2 regions of the Streptomyces sp. NPDC031225 genome follow, and region 2 is predicted to be linked to the other one. Evidence: riboswitches for the same ligand, from Rfam matches in the RefSeq annotation. Region 2 holds a riboswitch; the other holds the start of a gene.
What was found. A riboswitch is a leader RNA that binds a small molecule or an ion and turns the genes downstream of it on or off. The one in region 2 is predicted to bind glycine.
Positions count from the first base shown of each region.

Region 1: linked by a shared signal. The riboswitch ahead of gcvP (aminomethyl-transferring glycine dehydrogenase) and the one ahead of gcvT (glycine cleavage system aminomethyltransferase GcvT) in region 2 are both predicted to bind glycine.

Region 1 is NZ_JBVIHJ010000017.1:8,738-12,133, forward strand. Features, by position in the region: gene ACZ48Z_RS27010 (MerR family transcriptional regulator) at 1-73, shown strand, start outside; gene ACZ48Z_RS27015 (DNA polymerase IV) at 131-1,507, shown strand; gene ACZ48Z_RS27020 (PRC-barrel domain-containing protein) at 1,525-1,902, opposite strand; glycine riboswitch at 2,026-2,121, shown strand; glycine riboswitch at 2,122-2,236, shown strand; gene gcvP (aminomethyl-transferring glycine dehydrogenase) at 2,300-3,396, shown strand, end outside.
Region 2 is NZ_JBVIHJ010000010.1:216,244-219,639, forward strand. Features, by position in the region: gene ACZ48Z_RS19365 (enhanced serine sensitivity protein SseB) at 1-789, opposite strand, end outside; gene ACZ48Z_RS19370 (AAA family ATPase) at 887-1,561, opposite strand; glycine riboswitch at 1,745-1,842, shown strand; glycine riboswitch at 1,843-1,945, shown strand; gene gcvT (glycine cleavage system aminomethyltransferase GcvT) at 1,998-3,116, shown strand; gene gcvH (glycine cleavage system protein GcvH) at 3,295-3,396, shown strand, end outside.

The sequences.
Region 1 (3,396 bases), on a different contig from region 2:
CGACACCGGGGAGACCCTCATGGGACACAACCCGGCGGACGAGCTGGCGCGCCGGCGCAACCGGGCGGTCTGAGACCCGCACCACCCTTCGGGGCGGGCATTGTCAGTGGCGTAGGGCAGCATCGGACATGTGAGAAAAGCGCCCACGATCCTGCATCTCGACATGGATGCCTTCTACGCCTCGGCGGAGCAGGCATCCAAGCCGAGCCTGCGCGGGAAGGCCGTTGTCGTGGGCGGCCTGGGGCCGCGGGGTGTGGTGGCGACCGCGTCGTACGAGGCCCGGGTCTTCGGTGTGAACTCGGCGATGCCCATGGGCCAGGCCAGGCGGCTCGCGCCGAACGCCGCGTATCTCGTGCCGCGCTTCGACTTCTACCGGTCGATCAGCGAGCAGGTGATGGGGCTGCTGCGGGAGCTGTCGCCGCTGGTGGAGCCGCTGAGCCTGGACGAGGCGTTCGTGGACCTGGAGGCCGGGGGCACGGCCTGGGACGACCGGTCGGCGCGGCTGGCCGGTGCGAAGCTGCGGGCCGACATACGGGCCGGCACCGGCCTGACGGGGTCCGTGGGGCTCGCCGCGTCCAAGATGCTCGCGAAGATCGCCTCCGAGCAGGCCAAGCCGGACGGGCTGGTGGTGATCGAACCGGGGACCGAGCGGGCGCTGCTGGGGCCGATGTCGGTGCGGACGCTGCCGGGGGTGGGGCCGGCCACGGGTGACCACCTGCGGCGGGCCGGTATCCATACGGTCGACGAGATCGTGGAGGCGGGGGAGGACGAGCTCGTACGGCTGCTGGGGAAGGCGCACGGGCACGGGCTGTACGCGATGGCGCTGGCCCGGGACGAGCGGGCCGTGGTGGCGGCGCGGGAGACGAAGTCGGTGTCGGTGGAGGACACGTACGACGTGGACATCCATGACCGGGTCCGGGTGGGGCTGGAGGTGCAGCGGCTGGCCGACCGGTGTGTGCGGCGACTGCGGGCGGCCGGGCTGTCGGGACGCACCATCGTGTTGAAGGTGCGGCGGTACGACTTCTCGACGCTGACGCGGTCCGAGACCCTGCGGGGGCCCACGGACGATCCCGCGGTGGTGCGGGAGGCCGCCCTGCGGTTGCTGGAGGGCGTGGACTCCACGGGGGGTGTGCGGCTGCTGGGGGTGGGGGTGAGCGGGCTGGCGGACTTCACGCAGGAGGACCTGTTCGCTCAGGCCATGGAGGAGCGCGGGGAGGACACCGTCGAGGAGGCGGCTGATGACACGCCTGCGGAGGAGCGGGAGGTGGCGGTCGGGCGGAGGTGGGTCGCCGGTCACGATGTGCGGCATGCCGAGTACGGGCACGGGTGGGTGCAGGGGAGCGGGCTGGGGAGGGTGACCGTGCGGTTCGAGACGCCGGATTCGGAGCCGGGGCGGGTGCGGACGTTCCGGGTCGAGGATCCTGCGTTGGAGCCGGCCGAGCCGTTGCCGTTGGTGGAGGCGGCGGGTCCGCACCGGATCACCCGTGACGGGTTGGTCGGCGGGTGAGCGGGCCGGAAGGTGCCTCAGGCGTCGGCTTCCTCCGTGCCCGCCAGCTTGCCGAAGTCCCGGTCCGGGAACGACGGCGGTGGGGCCGTGTCGAGGCCGTAGTGGTGGTAGAGCTGGAGTTCCTGCTCGGGGGAGAGGTGCCGGCCCACGCCGAAGTCGGGGGCTTCCTTGATGAGCCTGCGGTCGAAGGGGACGTGGAGTGTGCCTTCGATCACTTCGCTCGGTCCAAGGGGGACGAAGGCGTCCCGGGAGAAGAGGCCGGTGCGTATGGCCGCCCACTCGGGCACGCCGGTCGCGTCGTCCAGGTAGACCTCGTCAACACTGCCGATCTTGGTGCCGTTGCGGTCGAACGCCTTGCGGCCGATCAGGTTGCGCGGATCGATGTCGGTCTGCACGGGCCCTCCACTTGGTCGCACCTCATCCGAAGCGGTCGTAAGCACTACGAAAGAGCACATCGGGGTGTGCGGCCACTCGAAAGCTCGGGCGTTGACCTCGCTGGTAGTGTTGCAGGCGGCTGTCGACACCGTGCGGGAGAGTCCTCCAGACATCATCGGAGGCGCCGAAGGAGCAAATCCTCCCCGGAATCTCTCAGGCTCACGTACCGCACGGGCGAGGTCACTCTGGAAAGCAGGGCGGGTGTCGACGGCTTCCGCTCTCACCGACGGTGAAAGCCGACTGCTCTCGGGCGGTCTGGTGAAGCTCTCAGGTTGAGATGACAGAGGGGGAGGCCGTCGGGGTACCCGTGCCGGGGTGTACCCCTCGAAGGTCGCGTCAGACCAGGAGGCCTCCGCAATGACCGCCCATCGCATTCCGCTCTCCACGCTCGAGCAGGGAATCCCCTTCGAGCAGCGTCACATCGGCCCCGACCACGGGGCTCAGGCCAAGATGCTCGCCCAGGTCGGCTACGGCTCGCTGGACGAACTCACCGCCGCCGCGGTGCCGGATGTGATCAAGAACGCCGATGCCCTGGAGCTGCCCGGAGCGCGCACCGAAGCCGAGGTGCTGGCCGAACTGCGGTCGCTGGCCGACCGGAACCAGGTGCTCGACTCCATGATCGGGCTCGGGTACTACGGGACCTTCACGCCGCCCGTCATCCTGCGCAACGTCATGGAGAACCCGGCCTGGTACACGGCCTACACGCCCTATCAGCCGGAGATCTCGCAGGGGCGCCTCGAGGCCCTGCTCAACTTCCAGACCATGGTCGCCGACCTCACCGGGCTGCCGACCTCCGGTGCCTCGCTGCTCGACGAGGGGACCGCCGCGGCCGAGGCCCTGGCACTGTCCCGCCGGATGGGGAAGAACAAGAAGGGGATCTTCCTCGTCGACGCCGACGCGCTGCCGCAGACCATCGCCGTGATCCGGACCCGGGCGGAGCCGACCGGAGTCGAGGTCGTGGTCGCCGACCTCAGCGACGGAATCCCGGCCGAGCTCGCCGAGCGGGAGATCAACGGGGTGCTCCTCCAGTACCCCGGCGCCTCCGGGGCCGTACGCGACATCAAGGCGGTCGTCGACCAGGCCCATGAGCTCGGCGCGCTCGTGACCGTCGCCGCCGATCTGCTCGCGCTGACCCTGCTGCGGTCGCCGGGTGAGCTCGGGGCGGACATCGCGGTCGGGACCACACAGCGGTTCGGTGTGCCGATGGGGTTCGGCGGGCCGCACGCCGGATACATGGCCGTGCGGGAGAAGTTCGCGCGGAGCCTGCCCGGGCGGCTCGTGGGCGTGTCCGTGGACGCCGACGGGAACAAGGCCTACCGGCTCGCGCTGCAGACGCGTGAGCAGCACATCCGCCGGGAGAAGGCGACCAGCAACATCTGCACCGCCCAGGTGCTGCTCGCGGTGATGGCCGGGATGTACGCCGTCTACCACGGGCCCGAGGGACTCAGGGGGAT
Region 2 (3,396 bases):
GTAGAAGGGCCGCACCTGTTCGCGCATCCAGTGCCCCACCGGGTCGTCCGCCACGTCCAGCAGGACCAGGTTGACCGGCCACCGGACCGGGGTCAGGTGCAGGGCCCTGCCGAGGGCGTCCATCGGCAGGGTACGCAGGTCGCCTTCCCACTGGGAGAGTTCGACGCCGACGAACATCACCGGGTCGGCCGTCTCGATGGCCGCCAGGCAGCGGCGGGCCGTCAGGACCACGCCGGTCGCCGCGAACTCCGCCGAGGCGGTGGCGAGGAAGTCGACCGGGTCGTCCTGCCAGTCCGGCTCGTAGAGCTTGACCCGCCCGCCGGTGTTGGGGCCGTCGAGGGGGGTGCGACCCACCCGGCAGAGGTCGGCGACGGCGGCCGGGGGAAGCGGGACGCCGACCACGCCGTCGGGGTTCACGGCGATGCCCACGTGCGGGGGCAGGCCACGGGCGAACTCGACCGCAGGGGCGATGGTGCACGACAGATGACTGCCGACGACCTGGCGGAACTGCTCCTCGGAGCTGAAGACCGGGACGAACGCCTGGCCCCCGATCTCCAGAGTGGGCAGGTCGAGGGGGCCGCTGTGCGGGCCCCCGCCGTTCGGCAGGGGGATCCAGACGAAGCTGCGGCCGAGCACCTCGATGATCCGGGCACCTGCCGAGGGCATGCCGAGGGAGGCGGAGAGCACCTCCTCCAGTTCGTTGCCCGGCCATCCGCCGTGCGGATGGGGGTGTGCCGTCTGTGCCGGGAACTCCGAGAAGTCCGCGGGGAGATCCGCCGGGAAATCCATCTGTCTGACCGCCTGCTGTGAACCCAGTACTGATACGGCTGAAAGGCTAGCGGGTACGGCGGAAGCCGGACCGGCCCGGAAAAGGTTCTCTCCTACTTCAGCCGCTGAAGCCGATCCGCCGCAGGACGTCCGCCGCCGCCCGGTCGACCAGCACTGCCGACGCGCAGCCCGGCGGCAGGTCGCCCCGCTCCACGGCACGGATCAGACGGGCGGCCGCGCCCCGGTGGCGCAGGAAGGCGTACCGCGAGACACCCCGGCCGCGTTCGCGCTGACCCTCCAGCGCGGCGTCCGCCGTGACGTCGAGGAGCAGCAGGTGCAGGGCGCCGCCCCGGCGGCGGGCCTCGCGGGCCAGCCAGCCGCGCACCCAGGTCTGCGTCCCGCAGTCGTGCACGACGACTCCCTCGCCGGAGCGCAGGGCGCGGCGCAGCCCGGCGTAGTGCGCGAGCCGGACCAGGGGGCGGTAGACGGCGTACGGCAGGAAGGAGGAGAGCCGGTCGTCCCAGCGGTCGCGGGTGTCCTGGGAGTCGATGCGTGTCCCGCTGACCGCACGCTTCATCAGGGTGGACTTGCCGCTGCCGGGCAGGCCGGTGATGACGACGAGGTCCCCGGGGCCGAAGAGCAGGGCGTGCGGGCTGTGTCCCAGGCGGTCGCGCAGGTCACGGACGACCGGCGCCGGGCGCGTGCCGCGGGCCTCGACGGCCGGGGCAGCGGGCTGCTTGGGCAGCGCCAGGCCCGTGGTCGTCGCGTACGCGGTGGTCCTGTTCACCGTCATCGTCCTCCTCCGGGGTCAGGGTCTCCCCTCCCCACCGAGCGTAAAGAGAAGGTAATGGATGATCTCCCGTGATTCTGTACGCGTACCGCCACAAGCCAGTTACAAAGGGAGGGGCCGGGTGCGGCCCTGCCGCCCGCCCGCGATGCGTGCAATGATGTCCGCGCCAACTGCATACCGGCCGCTTGAATCCGCGCGGGAGAGTCCTGGGTACGTGTACCCGGGCGCCGAAGGAGCAAGTCCCTCCCTTGAATCTCTCAGGCCCCCGTTACCGCGCGGGCGAGGCACATCTGAAAAGCGGGCCGCCACTCGAAGGCGGCTCCACCCACGGTGCAAGCCATGTTCCTCATGGCGAACCTCTCAGGTTCCGATGACAGATGGGGAGGAATCACCTCGCCCGTCACACCCATGTCCTGGGATCCCTGGAGACGACCGTCCGATGAGCAGTTCTGAACCCCGTCACACCGCCCTCGATGCCCTGCATCGCTCGCTCGGCGCGACGATGACCGACTTCGCCGGCTGGGACATGCCCCTGCGGTACGGCTCCGAGCGCGACGAACACAACGCGGTGCGCACGAAGGCCGGGCTCTTCGACCTATCCCACATGGGGGAGATCACCGTGAGCGGGCCGGCCGCGGCCGCCCTTCTGGACTTCGCCCTCGTCGGCAACATCGGGTCCGTCGGTGTCGGCCGGGCCCGCTACACCATGATCTGCCAGGCCGACGGCGGCATCCTGGACGACCTGATCGTCTACCGGCTCGCCGAGACCGAGTTCATGGTGGTCGCCAACGCCTCCAACGCCCAGGTCGTCCTGGACGCGCTGACCGAGCGCGCGGCCGGCTTCGACGCCGAGGTGCGCGACGACCGGGACGCGTACGCGCTGATCGCCGTCCAGGGACCGGAGTCGCCGGGCATCCTCGCGTCCCTGACCGACGCCGACCTCGACGGGCTGAAGTACTACGCCGGTCTGCCGGGCACGGTCGCCGGGGTCCCCGCGCTGATCGCGCGCACCGGGTACACCGGCGAGGACGGCTTCGAGCTGTTCGTGAAGCCGGAGCACGCGGTCGAGCTGTGGCAGGCGCTGACCAAGGCCGGCGAGGGTGTGGGCCTGGTCCCCTGCGGACTGTCCTGCCGGGACACCCTGCGCCTGGAAGCGGGCATGCCGCTGTACGGGCACGAGCTCTCGCGGGAGCTGACCCCCTTCGACGCCGGGCTCGGCCGGGTCGTGAAGTTCGAGAAGGAGGGGGACTTCGTCGGGCGCGAGGCCCTTGGGAAGGCCGCCTCGCGTGCCGCCGAGAACCCCCCGCGCGTCCTCGTCGGCCTGGTCGCCGAGGGCCGTCGGGTGCCGCGTGCCGGGTACGCCGTCGTCGCGGGCGGCCAGGTGATCGGCGAGGTCACCTCCGGCGCCCCCTCCCCCACGCTGGGCAGGCCGATCGCCATCGCGTACGTCGACGCCGCGCACGCGACGCCGGGCACGGCCGGTGTCGGTGTGGACATCCGGGGCAGCCACGAGGCGTACGAGGTCGTGGCGCTGCCGTTCTACAAGCGTCAGAAGTAAGCGCCGGAAGCAGGCGTCGCAAGCAGGCGCCGGAAGCAAAGGCTTGAGCAGGCGCCCGGAAACAGGCGGCCGGACATGGTCGCCGTAGGTGATGCTGAGCACATAGTCGCTGCTCACGCACGCCTTCCGCAGGACCCCCATCCACCAGCACTCCCCCGCGTACAGGAGAATTCAGGCCATGAGCAACCCCCAGCAGCTGCGTTACAGCAAGGAGCACGAGTGGCTGTCGGGCGCCGAGGACGGCGTCTCGACGGTCGGCATCACGGAGCACGCGGCCAAC